One region of the Brevibacillus gelatini genome, then DNA from elsewhere that is predicted to be linked to it. Evidence: a T-box and tRNA genes for the amino acid it is inferred to sense, from the RefSeq annotation. Region 1 holds a T-box; the other holds one or more tRNA genes.
The links. A T-box is a leader RNA that pairs with one kind of tRNA and senses whether it is charged. The one in region 1 lies ahead of argS (arginine--tRNA ligase), so its partner is inferred to be a tRNA-Arg.
Positions count from the first base shown of each region.

Region 2: it has a tRNA-Arg gene. The T-box ahead of argS (arginine--tRNA ligase) is inferred to sense a tRNA for this amino acid. The anticodon was not compared.

Region 1 is NZ_CP154342.1:1,797,111-1,804,198, reverse strand. It holds gene metH (methionine synthase) at 1-2,843, opposite strand, end outside; SAM riboswitch class I at 2,961-3,061, opposite strand; gene AAFJ72_RS08920 (YjcZ family sporulation protein) at 3,272-3,379, shown strand; gene AAFJ72_RS08915 (hypothetical protein) at 3,537-4,031, shown strand; T-box leader at 4,075-4,342, shown strand; gene argS (arginine--tRNA ligase) at 4,419-6,134, shown strand; gene AAFJ72_RS08905 (thiolase family protein) at 6,300-7,088, opposite strand, start outside.
Region 2 is NZ_CP154342.1:33,825-40,912, reverse strand. It holds gene AAFJ72_RS00275 (DoxX family protein) at 1-186, shown strand, start outside; gene AAFJ72_RS00270 (hypothetical protein) at 297-518, opposite strand; gene AAFJ72_RS00265 (hypothetical protein) at 797-1,402, opposite strand; gene AAFJ72_RS00260 (hypothetical protein) at 1,421-1,996, opposite strand; partial or broken gene AAFJ72_RS00255 (helix-turn-helix transcriptional regulator) at 2,606-2,720, opposite strand; tRNA gene AAFJ72_RS00250 (tRNA-Arg) at 3,034-3,110, opposite strand; gene AAFJ72_RS00245 (hypothetical protein) at 3,183-3,410, shown strand; gene aceA (isocitrate lyase) at 3,651-4,940, opposite strand; gene aceB (malate synthase A) at 4,974-6,581, opposite strand; gene serS (serine--tRNA ligase) at 7,059-7,088, opposite strand, start outside.

The DNA.
Region 1 (7,088 bases):
ATCGTACCGTGCTGCTTCGCTTCCTTTAACAGCTCCTCGACGATACCGTACAGCTCCAGCACTTTTTCGTCGCCCGCTTCGAGCAGCTTATCGACATTGCCGCGCACGCCCAGATGCTTGCCGAGCAGCATGCGCAAGTTCAAGTACGGCTGCAAGTGGCTGATCGGATATTGACGCAGCACATGGCGGTCGCAATCCGGCGGCAGGTGGATCGGAACGGTTCTGCTGATGGCAGAGCGTGCCGGGAGCGGCGCTTTTTTCTCCTGCACGACAGGCTGTGCGGCAGCAGCCGCTTCGACCAAATCCTGCTGTTCTGCGATCAGCCGCGCACGCTCCTGCGGGTTTTGCAGACGGTTGACGAGATCGAGGCCGTCCATCGCGTCTTTGGCGTACAAGACAATTCCGCGGTATTCCGGGGCGATCCGGTTGGAGGTAAACTTGCGGGTCAACGCCGCTCCCCCGACCATCAGTGGCACGTCGATGCCCGCAGCCCGCAAGTCCTGTGCGGTAATGACCATCTGCTGGGCCGACTTCACCAGCAGCCCGGACAGGCCGATTGCATCCGGCTTCTCTTCCCGGCAGGCAGCAATCAACTGCTCGGGCGGCACCTTGATCCCCAGGTTCACGACTTCGTAGCCGTTGTTGGCCAGAATGATCTCCACGAGATTTTTCCCGATGTCGTGCACGTCGCCTTTGACGGTCGCCAGCAACACTTTGCCTTTGGACGCCGAATCGCTTTTTTCCATGAACGGCTCCAAAAACGAGACGGACGCTTTCATGACTTCCGCACTTTGCAGCACTTCGGCAACGATCAACTGGTTTCCGTTGAACAGGCGGCCAACCTCTTCCATCCCGGCCATCAGCGGCCCGTTGATGATCTCAAGCGGCGTGTACTTTTCCAGAGCCAGCTTCAAATCGTCCACCAGACCGTCCTTCGAGCCTTCCACCACATAGCGGGCCAGCCGCTCTTCCAGCGTCAGCGTGGAAGCTTCCACGCGCACTTCTTTTTTCTTCTGGCGGTAAAACTCGGTGAAGGCTGCGAGCGTCTCGTCATTGGTTTCAAACAGCAGCGCTTCCGCCAGCTTTCGCTCCTCCTCGGGAATGGAAGCGTAGCGCTCCAGCTTCTCCGTATTGACGATGGCAAAATCAAGCCCGGCGAGCGTCGTATGGTACAAAAACACTGCGTTTAGCACTTCCCGTCCCGCTGGCGGCAAGCCGAAGGAAACGTTGCTGATGCCAAGGATCGTCTTGCACTCCGGCATTGCTTCTTTAATAAGGCGAATCCCTTCCACTGTCTCCCGCGCGGAGCCGATATATTGTTCATCTCCGGTCCCTACCGGAAAGACGAGCGGGTCAAAAATAATATCCTGCGGCGGGATGCCGTACTGGTTGACCAAAATGTCGTACGAGCGCTTCGCGACTTCCAGCTTTTTCTCGCGGGTCAGCGCCATCCCGGCTTCCTCGATCGTCCCGACGACGACAGCCGCGCCGTACTTGCGGATCAGCGGGGCCACTTCCTCAAAACGCGCCAGTCCGTCCTCCAGGTTGATCGAGTTGAGAATCGCTTTTCCCTGGGAATAACGCAGGCCCAGCTCCATCACTTTCGCGTCTGTCGAGTCGATCATGAGCGGCGCCTTGACCTTTTTCACGACGAATTGCAAAAACTTTTCCATGTCCGCGTATTCGTCGCGATCCGGGTCTGCCAGACAGATGTCAATGATCTGCGCTCCGCGCTTCACCTGCGCGCGCGCAATATCGGAGGCTTCTTCGTATTGCCCTGCCGCGATCAGGTCGCGGAATTTTTTCGAGCCGATGACGTTTGTGCGCTCTCCGACCAGAAGCGGGCGGTTGTCGTCCTCGACGTAAACCACATCAATCCCGGAGATGGCACTGACAGGCTGCACGGTAGCCTGCCGCGGCTTGCAGTCTTTGAGCGCCTCGGCCATGGCCCGGATATGTTCGGGTGTCGTTCCGCAGCAGCCGCCCGCCACGTTCAGCCAGCCCTGCTCTGCAAACGCGCGCATTTTCGCAGCAAGCCCCTGCGGCGTCTCATGGTAATGTCCGTTTTCATCCGGCAGCCCCGCGTTGGGATAACAGCTGACGCCGCATTGTGCCAAGCCGGACAAGGTGCGCAGATGGTCGCGCATGAATTCCGGCCCCGTCGCACAGTTCAGGCCGATTGTCACGGGCTGAAGGTGCGCAAGCGAGACGTAGAATGCTTCGATGTTTTGCCCCGCCAGAGTCGTGCCCATCGGCTCGATGGTTCCGGACAGCATCACCGGCAGCTCGACCTCAAGCTCATCAAACGCCTTGCGAATGCCGATGCCGCCAGCCTTGACGTTCAGCGTATCCTGCGATGTCTCCAGCAAAAGGACGTCCACTCCGCCGAGAACCAGCCCTTTTGCCTGGCGGTAGTAAGCCTCGACCAGCTCCTCGAAGGTGACGCCGCCTGTCAGCGCGAGCGTTTTCGTCGTCGGTCCCATCGACCCCGCCACGTAGCGCGGCCATTCTGCTGTGGAGTACGCGTCGACTGCTTCCTTCGCCAAACGGGCGGCAGCGATATTCACTTCCAGGTCTTTTTCCGCCACGTCGTACTCGGCCAGCACAACCGAGGTCGCCCCGAACGTGTTCGTCTCCACGATGTCCGCTCCGGCCTCCAAATATTTTTCATGGATGGAGCGAATCAGATCGGGTCTGGTCAAATTCAGCAGTTCGTTGCAGCCGTCGTAGGCTTCGCCGCCAAAATCATCAGCGGTCAGGTTCGCCTGCTGCAGCATGGTGCCCATCGCACCGTCCAGAATCAGAATTTTTCGGGAAAGCTGTTCACGAAATGTGGGTTTCATTGACGTGCTCCTTTTCTCCCTTGCATCGGTTTATTTTCAGCCGTTTTTTTGCATCAAAAAATCCTCTTCCTTGAAAGAAGAGGATTTGTCCGCGAATACACTTGCGCCTGAACCATCCTCTCATCTTTCAAAGCCGTAGCTTTGCTGGAATTGGCACCGGATTTTAACCGGTTGCCGAGGCTTCATCAGGCCAGTCCCTCCGCCTCTCTTGATAAGAGTTGTACCATGCTATTCATTTTTGCCACTCAGGTTTGAGGTTTGAAAGTATCTTAACACCGCAAAAACTCTTCGTCAATTGAGAATTTGTCTATTCTTTTTGCACTTCCCACTCTTTACGCGCCCATTTTTACTCCTACCGGGCATTCGCCCACGCCATTCTGTGCGTTCGTGTATAGACTGTAACATAACGGAAAGGAGGGGGAACAAACGTGAGTACATCTTACTGCGGAAATGGCATTTTTGGAGACAGTTTCGCACTGGTGCTCGTACTGTTTATCCTGCTGGTCATTGTCGGGTGCTCGTGTGACGACTGCTAATCATGCGAATGAGAGGACAGAAAGAGGCTATCCCCTGCCTTGCTTGCGGCATGCAGGGATGGCCTCTTTTTCATGTGTTCTTCCAGCGTTCATTGTCAGCGCGAAACGCTTTTGCTATCATGAGGCTTACCCACACCGATGAAAGGAACGATTGACAATGGACGCTCTGTTCGCGCGTGAAAAGGACGAATTTCTGTCCTGTATAGAGACGGTAAAAGAGCTGGAAAGCTCCGATTTTGAAACCTACTCCATCGTTAAGCATACGGAGACAGGGGAACATTACTTGCGCTACTTTTTGTCACACATCAACCTGTCAGAAGGGGGCCGCAGGGACGACTACGATCATTTCCTGCCGCTTGACTCCGATGACGTCCTGGCGCTGATGTTCGGCGAGCAGCCGTACCGCTTTCCGGAAAACTGGCGCTCTCCCTATCTGCGCAGCGGCAACGACAATCGGCTCATCCCGTTTGATCCATCGGAAAACTACAATCTGGAGAAGGAAGCGGCTGCCGAACTGGCGATGGTGGAACGACTGGAGCTTTACAAGCAGCAGTGGATGAACGCCGAAAACTTGAGTGCGGAAGAAAAGGAAGAGCTGACGAGACAATATTTCGCCGAGCTCGACAAGATTTTGAAAAAAGCCGAAGAGTAAGTTGCATCCTGCCACCTAAAACGGCTATAATGCTAGAGAAACAAGCAAATCGTTGATGAGGAAAGTACTCCTGGAATGAGGCTTTAGCGAGTCGGGGACGGTGGAAGCCCGATGCCAAACCATGTGAGGAAGCGCCCCTCGGAGATGCGGCCTGAACATCCGGCGAAGCAATTGGTGCCTGGATCGCGTAGGGTTTGCCGGGTCTGCCCGTTACAGCAGCACAAAGCGGTTTTTGCCTGACGAACATATGAACGCATGCAGGCAAAAACAACAAGAGTGGCACCGCGGGAGCACAACCTCTCGTCTCTTTGATCCAGGAGACGTGGAGGTTTTTTTATTTTCTTTTGCGTCCCTTATGCTTTTTTCCATTTTGAAAGGAGAATCACAATGAGCTACAAGCACCAAGTAGCGGAAAAAATCGCCGCTGCCCTCACCTCACTCGGTGTGGACACCTTCACTGCAGAAACGGTTTACGGCATGCTGGAAACGCCGCCAAACCCTGCAATGGGAGACATCGCCTTCCCTTGCTTCCAACTGGCGAAAGCGCTCCGCAAAGCGCCGCCGATGATCGCCACAGAGCTTGCCGAAAAAATCGCGGGAACACCACTGCGCTCTGTGCAAGCAGTCGGCCCTTACGTCAACCTGTTTCTCGACCAGGAAAAGGTGGCGGCACAAGTAATCGGAACGATCCTTGAGCAAGGCAGCGCCTACGGCAGCAGCCAGGTTGGACAAGGCCGCAAAGTGCCGATTGACCTGTCCTCGCCGAACATCGCCAAGCCGTTTTCCATGGGCCATCTGCGCTCTACCGTAATCGGCAACGCGATTGCGAACATCATGGAAAAACGCGGCTACCAGCCTGTGCGCATCAACCATCTGGGCGACTGGGGCACGCAGTTCGGCAAACTGATCGTCGCCTACCGCTTGTGGGGAGACGAGGAAAAAGTAAAAGCCGAGCCGATCAAAGAACTGCTCAACCTGTACGTGCGCTTCCACGAAGAGGCGGAAAAAGACCCGACGCTGGAAGAACAAGGCCGCGAATGGTTCAAAAAGCTGGAGGACGGCGATGCAGAAGCACAGCATCTGTGGAAATGGTTCCGTGACGAATCGCTCAAGGAGTTCATGAAAATTTACGAGCTGATGAACGTCTCCTTCGACTCCACGCACGGCGAAGCTTTCTACAACGACAAGATGGATCGCGTCGTCACCCTGTTGGAAGAAAAAGGACTGCTGACCGAATCGGACGGCGCGCTGGTCGTCAACCTCGACGAGTACAACATGCCGCCGTGCCTGATTAAAAAATCGGACGGTGCGACGCTGTACGCGACGCGCGATCTGGCTGCCGCCCTGTACCGCCACGAGACGTACGACTTCGCCAAAGCGCTCTACGTCGTCGGAAACGAGCAGCGTCTGCACTTCCAGCAGCTGTATAAAGTTCTGGAAAAAATGGGCTATCCTTGGTCCGCTGACATGCACCACATTCCGTTCGGCATGATGCTCAAGGACGGCAAGAAAATGTCCACCCGCAAAGGAAAAGTCGTTTTGCTGGAGGAAGTATTGGCACAGGCGATTGCCGACGTGCAAAAAGTGATCGAGGAAAAGAACCCGACGCTCGCGAACAAGGAAGAAGTTGCCCGCCAGGTTGGGGTCGGCGCTGTCATTTTCCACGACCTGAAAAACTACCGCCTGAACGACATCAACTTCTCCTGGGAAGAAATGCTCACCTTCGAGGGCGAAACCGGACCATACGTGCAGTACACACACGCCCGCGCCTGCTCGCTTCTGCGCAAAGGAGGCTACCAGCCGCAAACGGCAGCGAGCCTCGTACCAGGCGCTTTGGACAGCAAGGAAGCATGGGCGGTCATTACCTTGCTGAACGCCCTCCCTGAGGTCATCGAACGGGCCAGCGACAACTTCGACCCGTCGCAAATCGGCAAGTACGTCATCGACCTCGCGCAGTCGTTCAACAAGTTCTACGCCAACGTCCGCATTCTCGCCGAAGAAGAAGACGTGAAAGCGTCCCGCCTCCAGCTCGTGGCAGCAGTGGTAGCCGTGCTGAAAGAAGGCCTGCGTCTGCTCGGACTGGCTGCGCCAGAGGAAATGTAAAAACATAAAAAGCCGGTAAGCCTGCCTTGTCAAAGGCGGCTCCGGCTTTTTTAGATGAAAAATCACGAAAGCCGGCAGCCTTCCTGCTTACAGGAGGCTCCGGCTTTTTTGCTTCCACGAGTTCGGAGTGGCCCTTCGACTGGGTTTTTCCTTTTTTTCAAAATCTTACGAGGACAGCGTCATGTTTTCATAAATGACGGACAGACCCATTCCGCCTGCCATGCAGAGCGTCACCATGCCGTATTTGACACGGCTGCGTATCATTTCATTCATCAGGGTGACGGTCAGCTTCGCACCTGTGGCCCCTACCGGATGTCCAAGCGCGATTGCGCCGCCGTTGACATTCACCTTGGCCGGGTCCAGCTCCAGTCCTTTTATGACAGCCAAGGCTTGTGCGGCAAACGCTTCGTTCAGCTCGATCAGCCCGATGTCGTCGAGCGTAAGCCCGGCCTTCTGCAACGCTTTTTGTGTGGCAGGTACGGGGCCAATCCCCATGATTCCCGGCTCGACTCCCGCGCTGGCAAACGCCTTGATTTTGACCAACGGGGTCAGTCCCGCTTCCTCTGCTTTTTCGCGGGACATCATCAGGACAGCTGCTGCGCCGTCATTCATCGGACAGGCGTTGCCTGCCGTGATTGTCCCGTCCTGTTGGAAGACGCTTTTCAGCTTCGCCAGGTCTTCAAGGTTAATGTCGTGCCGCACAGACTCGTCCTGGTCAAAGACACGCGTTCCTTTGCGCTCCTGAATGGTAATCGGCACGATCTCGCCGGCGAACTTGCCTGCGGCAATGGCGGCGGCCGCCTTTTTGTGGCTCTCGTAGGCGAAGCGATCCTGTTCCTCGCGGGAGATGCCGTACTGCACGGCGAGCCGCTCAGCCGTATTGCCCATATGCTCGCCTTCCAACGAACAGATCAAGCCGTCAGACAAGAGCGCATCTTCCATCGTCAGGTTGCC
Region 2 (7,088 bases), 1.8 Mb from region 1:
CTGGCTGTCATCATGATTGGTGCTATTGTCAAAGTAAAGCTGGCAGCCGGCTTCATGGGCGGAGAAAACGGCGCTGGCTATGAGTTCGACCTTGCCCTGTTGGCCATGCTGATCGCACTCAGCATCAGCGGCAGCTCCAAGTTCGGCCTCGATTCCATTTTGTTTGGAAAAAGAGCGGTTGAGTAAGGCGTAGGCGTAGCACCGTCTCGTGACCCACGCAAAAAAGCCAGTGAGCAAAGGCGGTGTTTCTGCCTTCGTCGCTGGCTTTTTTACAATGGAATGCGAGCGGGTAGTCATTAAAATTTTTGCGGGAACTCATCCAGCATTTTTTTGTTGATGATCCTGATCTTTTCGGGCGGCGAAGTCTTGTTTTCCGCACTGATAAAGACCGAGTTGTCTCCCGCTTTGTACAGAAGCAGATACTTTCCGTTGGCCATGCTTTCCCCTTCATCTACAGGCGTACCCCATCCCTGCTGAATCGTTTCCAGTGTAGCCGTCCCCAGGCGACTGCCCGCCATCCAAAAAGTCTTGCTTGACCACCGCGCCGTACCGCTTGATAACTTCTTCCTTTTTCATTCCGATTGCAATGTCGAAGCCATTGATTTCGTTACTTGCGAGCAGCTTTAGAAAGTTGTCATCTAAGATCAGTTGCGCGGTGATTTTTGTTTAATAATAGTACGTTGTTCGGTGTTGTCTCATTTCAAAAAACAGGTTACTTTGAATGAGGTACAAAAAACCTTTTTTTATTTACTAAAAATAGCCCCCGAACAGTTCGGAGGCAACTACATATGAACGGCTAATTATACTTTTCCAGAACTTCTTTTTTTAATTTCTTAAACTGCTCAACATTCTCACCGAAATATTCTCTTTCCTCTAAACTACGGTAAGTATCATCAGGTTGTGCTTGTTTCGCTTTTGTGTTCTGCATCCCTGCGCTAATATCATATTTACCTTGATACATTCCAATAATGGCATACCCTTCTTTGTCACCTGTATCCCTCAAAAACAATACGTAAGTGCCTTCTTCATTCATGAGATTATATCCTTCGATGGTATCAAAAACATCCCCATCAAAATAAGCTGGCTCATATACAGAGATTTTATCTCCCTCTTCGAGACTCCCCTTGTAAACCTTTTGGATTTTTACTTCGGACTTTGAAGCCGTTTTTACCTCGCCTTCCCCGAGATTCCATTCTTTTAATGATCTCTTTCCAGTAAATTCGGCCTGCACGATATAACCTGAATATTTTTCAACCTCTTCAATATTTTCAAACTGAATAAAATCAGCTTGACTTATAGCCACTCGATAATCTTTTTGGGGAACATTTAATTGTTGATAAGAAAATGCCCCTCCTATTAACAAAGCTATTGCAGCAATCGAAACAGTAATTGATTTTTTCATAACTCCACCCACTTCCACCTAGTATTTCCAAGATAAATTATCTCTATCTAATTGTGTTGGATCTGTGAGGCTCAACTTTCCCTGCTGCATAATTGAATTCGAAGTTTGATGAACTAGTCCAAGTCCATGACCAAATTCATGAATGGTAGTTTTTCTACGGTTTGCAGAACTGTAGTTATAGTAATCCATATACTCACGGTTTAAATATATTTTCACTCTATCCCATGCCTCTGTCCCGTAGTGTCTTTGGTAAGTATCATCGTCGTCCAAATAATATACGCGAGTTTCTCCTGCATAATCCAATCCTAGTTGACCCGCAGCAACCCTCAAATCATAACTAGAAGCAGAAGCATTAGTATCATAATTAATATTAGCCCCAGAAATACCTTCGTAGTCTGATATAGCTTCGGTAACTGCACCTAGTAGATTCTCATCTGCAACAGAAGCATTGATATAGGTATCAATATCCTTGACATAATTTGCTGTTGGAGTAGTATCAAAAAACGCATCGCCCCTCCTTAATTCGGCATACGCTACGTTGGATAAAGTAAAAGCTCCTAGCAAGACTAAAGTAAATACACTTTTTTTATTCATATCCTATGCTCCTTTTCGTAATATTTGATACATTTTATGTAAATATAACCTCTTTTTACTTATTAATATATTTAGATTTCCTTTTTTTGTCAACAGGAAATACGATAAGTTTGCTGCCGCATTTCGTCTGTCATTTCTGTTCGGATCACTTAAACTGTCTCTCACATACATGTAACAAAGAACCTCACCTAGTGATTACAGTTGTTATGGAAGACTGGCTATGGACCAAGAGATTTACGTGTTCCCTTTTCAGGAGTGAATTCACCACCGAGATATCAGCGAAGTGTATTGCAAGAATGCCCCGTTAGACAGGAAATTTCACGAATAATCTTGCCTTCTGCTAACGATATCACTATCCCACTCCTTAGCATGTGTCTTTCTCTAAAGATTAGCCTGGGCCTTAATACCGAAGAGAATATATTCGCTGGGGGGTTATTTTCTTTCCTGCGAACCTGGGTCAATTGTTTTCCGGCGGTAACAATGAACAATACAATTCCAGAGGACGCGAAGTTTTTTCACTAATGATAGTACGTTATTCGGCGGCGTTTCGTTTCCAAAAACAGGTATTTCATTTCCAAAAAGGTTATTTTGATTAACACCTGTCACCGCTTATGGACAGTATAGGAGAAATCTTTTTGCAAACCTGCCAAGGCCTCTTTGGCATCTTCCTGCCCTTGATGTGCTCACCCAGGAAAAGCAACCAATTTGTTATTTCCGTTAACTCTTTTTTGATGATTTTTGGCGGTTCAAATGCAACCGTCTAGGCGGGAGAGTAAAACGGTTTGGTATTGGGGGAAATGTGAATTTCTGTAGTCAGGAAATAAGGACGATCTTCGGGTCAACGTCATGTATATCTTTGATGATCCTAGAGACATACCGTTGGTTTTACGTTGTGGAGGTTGGGAATGAAGTTGAAGTTCACCAGCCAGAAGGCTCAGCTTACCGGAACAATTGGAGATTCATTTTGTCATAGTAAGAGTATTTGAGAGGCAGCAAAAAGACAAAGCCACCCCAAACAACGGAGTGGCTTCCATCAATGGCGTCCCCGAGAGGACTCGAACCTCCGACACGCAGTTTAGGAAACTGCTGCTCTATCCTGCTGAGCTACGGGGACATATATGGTTAGTGGCAAAATCCTTCTTCTGGAATCTCACCTACCTTACTATTATATGCAGGGACTCACATTTTGGCAAATGCAGCGGTCATCTTCACCCGCCATCATCTGCAAATCGAGGTGATAACCATGCCCGTCTGGTTGCTCGTCGCAATCATTTGCGTGGGCCTCTTGCTGATTGGGGGCGTAATCGAGTGGAGGTTGAAAAGGAAAAAGCAAAAAATCTCGCCCAACCACAGCCCATGCAGTTCGCTCGATCAAGGATTCGATACGAGGGATCGCGACGATTTTATCCCGTGAATCCAGTACAACACCTTGGAACAGACAAATATCCCCCTGAACAACAAGACACACAGGAATTTTGCTAACCGAAAAACAAGCATCACCCGCAAAAAAAGCCTTGGCATCATCCCAAGGCTTTTTTGCATTTCAAAAATACTCCTGCTTCAAACAGGCTTCTTTTGCCGTCCGGACATCACAACCGCCGCCCACCCAATCGGCTTCGTTTTTCCGCACTTTTTATATTGGTTATGAGCAAAGTTAGTTATGAGCAAACTGCTCTTCTTCTGTCGATCCGGTCAAAGCTGTGGTCGAAGAAGTTCCGCCAGCGATCACTTGTGCTACTTCATCGAAATAGCCGGTACCAACCTCACGCTGATGGCGAGTCGCTGTATAGCCATGGACCTCGCTCGCGAATTCAGCCTGCTGCAATTCGGAGTAAGCAGCCATTCCGCGATCGCGGTAGCCGCGCGCCAGCTCGAACATGCTGTGGTTCAGTGCATGGAAGCCTGCGAGCGTGACGAATTGGAACTTGTAGCCCATCTCTCCCAGCTCCTCCTGGAAGCGAGCGATTGTTTCCTCGTCGAGTTTCTTCTTCCAGTTGAAGGATGGGGAGCAGTTGTACGCCAGCAGTTTGCCTGGATATTTGGCATGGATTGCTTCTGCAAAGCGACGTGCTTCCTCCAGGTTTGGCTCGGAAGTCTCGCACCAGATCAGGTCTGCATACGGCGCGTAAGCGAGTCCGCGAGCTATTGCTGCATCCAGCCCACCACGCAGGCGGAAAAAGCCTTCTGGCGTCCGTTCTCCAGTGAGGAACGGCTGGTCAGCTGGATCGATGTCGCTCGTAATCAGGAAGGCGCCGTTTGCGTCTGTACGCGCGACAATAATCGTCGGAACACCCATGACGTCAGCAGCAAAGCGAGCCGAAATCAGGTTGCGGACAGCAGCCTGCGTCGGGATCAGCACTTTTCCGCCCATGTGACCGCATTTTTTCTCAGAAGCGAGCTGGTCTTCAAAATGCACACCTGCCGCTCCCGCTTCAATCATGCTTTTCATCAGCTCAAACACGTTCAGAGGCCCGCCAAAGCCCGCTTCCGCGTCAGCGACAATCGGAGCAAACCAGTACGTATCTGTTCCGCCCTCGGCCTGGTCGATCTGGTCTGCACGCTGCAGAGCCTGGTTGATTCTTTTTACGACGTGAGGAACACTGTTGGCCGGGTAAAGGCTTTGATCGGGATACATTTGACCGGAAAGGTTCGCGTCAGCCGCCACTTGCCAGCCGCTCAAGTAAATCGCCTTCAGCCCCGCTTTTACTTGCTGGATGGCCTGATTCCCGGTCAAAGCCCCCAACGCTTTGATGTGATGCTCGGTATGCAACAGATTCCACAGTCGCTCGGCACCCAGTCGCGCCAATGTATGTTCGATTTGCACAGACCCGCGCAAACGGTATACGTCCTCAGCAGAATACGGCCGGGTAATTCCCTTAAAACGCTCGGTGTTCCAGCTTTGCTCAATTTGTTGAATGGCTTCCTGCTTGGTTTGTTTGCTCATGTTCTTTTCCCCCACTCTTTTTTATTTTGGCTATTACAGATAGCGATAGCCCGGTACTGTCAGAAAATCCTCGAATTCGTTCTCTGTCACCAGCTTCAGGAACAGCTCTCCGGCAGCCTGAAATTTGCTGTTTTCATAACGTTCCTGGCCAATCGCTTGTTTCAATGCCTGCAATTCCTCACTAAGCCATTGCTTGACCAGAGCCTCGGTAATTTTTCGGCCATCCTGGAGCACGCCTTTTGGATGACGAATCCAGTGCCACACCTGAGTCCGGGAAATTTCCGCGGTCGCCGCATCCTCCATCAGATTGTAGATCGGCACTGCGCCATGCCCGCGCAGCCACGCTTCGATGTACTGCAAGCCTACACTTATGTTTGTACGTACGCCTTCTTCCGTAATGGCGCCCTCTGGTACAGCCAGCAGGTCGCTTGCCGATACCTGCACATCCTCGCGTTTGTACCAGATCTGGTTCGGCTCTCGCATCAAGCGGTTGAATACCTCCATCGCCACTGGCACCAGTGCGGGATGGGCCACCCATGTACCGTCGTGCCCGTCGTAAGCTTCCCGCTCCTTGTCAGCGCGTACTTTGGCGAGCGCTTCCTCGTTTTTGACCGGGTCGTTTTTCACCGGAATCTGGGCAGCCATCCCGCCAATGCAAGGAGCCTGGCGTTTATGGCACGTCTTCACCGCCAACGTGGTGTAGGCCCTCATAAACGGAACCGTCATCGTGACTTGCGCCCGGTCAGGAGTGATGACATGCGGCTGATTCCGCAGCTTTTTAATGTAGCTGAAAATGTAATCCCAACGCCCGCAGTTCAATCCCGCGCTATGCTCCCGCAGTTCATACAAAATCTCATCCATCTCAAAGGCTGCGAGAATCGTTTCGATCAGAACCGTCGCCCGAATCGTACCGCGCGGAATATTCAGTTCCTCCTGGGCAAACACAAATACATCGTTCCAGAGACGCGCTTCCAGGTGGCTTTCCAGCTTCGGCAGGTAGAAGTACGGGGCCGTCTTGTTCGCGATCAAGGCATCGACGTTGTGGTAAAAGTAGAGCCCAAAGTCGAGCAGGCTGCCGGAAATCGGCTTTTGATCGAGAAGGATATGTTTTTCATCGAGATGCCAGCCACGCGGCCGCACGATCAATACCGCTGTTTTCTCATTGAGGGTGTATTGCTTTCCTTGCGGGCTGGTGTATGAGATGTTGCGGCGGACAGCGTCCTTCATGTTGATCTGGCCCTGAATCGTATTCTCCCAGGTAGGCGAGTTTGCGTCCTCAAAATCTGCCATGAAGACGCGTGCGCCCGAATTGAGTGCGTTGATAACCATTTTGCGGTCGCCTGCTGGCCCGGTAATCTCCACCCGGCGATCCAGCAGATCATGTGGAAGCGGAGCTACCGTCCAATCTCCGTTGCGAATCTCGGCTGTTTCCGGCAAAAAGTCGGGCAGTTGCCCGGCATCTATTTTCAATTGGCGTTCCTGACGTGCGGCAAGCAATTGCTGCCTTCTGTCGCCGAACTTTTGCTCCAGCTTGATGACGAACTGGATCGCCTCTGGTGTGAGAATATCCTCGTAGCCGGAGCGCATCTCGCCGGTAATCTGGATTTCCAGCGGATATGGATTGGTTGGAATCGTAGTCAAACCTGTTCACCTTCCCTTGATAGCACCTAAATTATTATGGTACAGAATTAATTTTTAGAAATTATTATAGTACAGAAGGTTCAAAAAAAATGGCTTAATCCTGGTATCCGCTGCCACTGCAATGACTGCAGATCACATGTCCGTCCCCCAAACAATGATGGCAAGCCGCTCCGTTGTCATCATGACCAACGCCTCCACACCGTGGGCAATTCTGTTCGCCGTTTCCTTCACACCGATAGCAGTTCATTTCCCATTCCCTCCACTTCTGTATTAAAACAATATTCTTTTAAGTTGTTTTTATTATATAACAGAGATTGGTACAGTGCAACACAATTTTCTAAAAATTATAACTGTAATAGTACACATTTTCCGAGCTGTCTTGTCCCCCATGCTCTCTCGCCTTTTCCCCGCCCCAAAAAGAAAGCAGCCTCTGATCCAATAAAGAAAGATCAAAGGCTGCTGTGCTTATCCTGCTGCTTATTTCGGCTCGATTTTGGCTACTCCGCC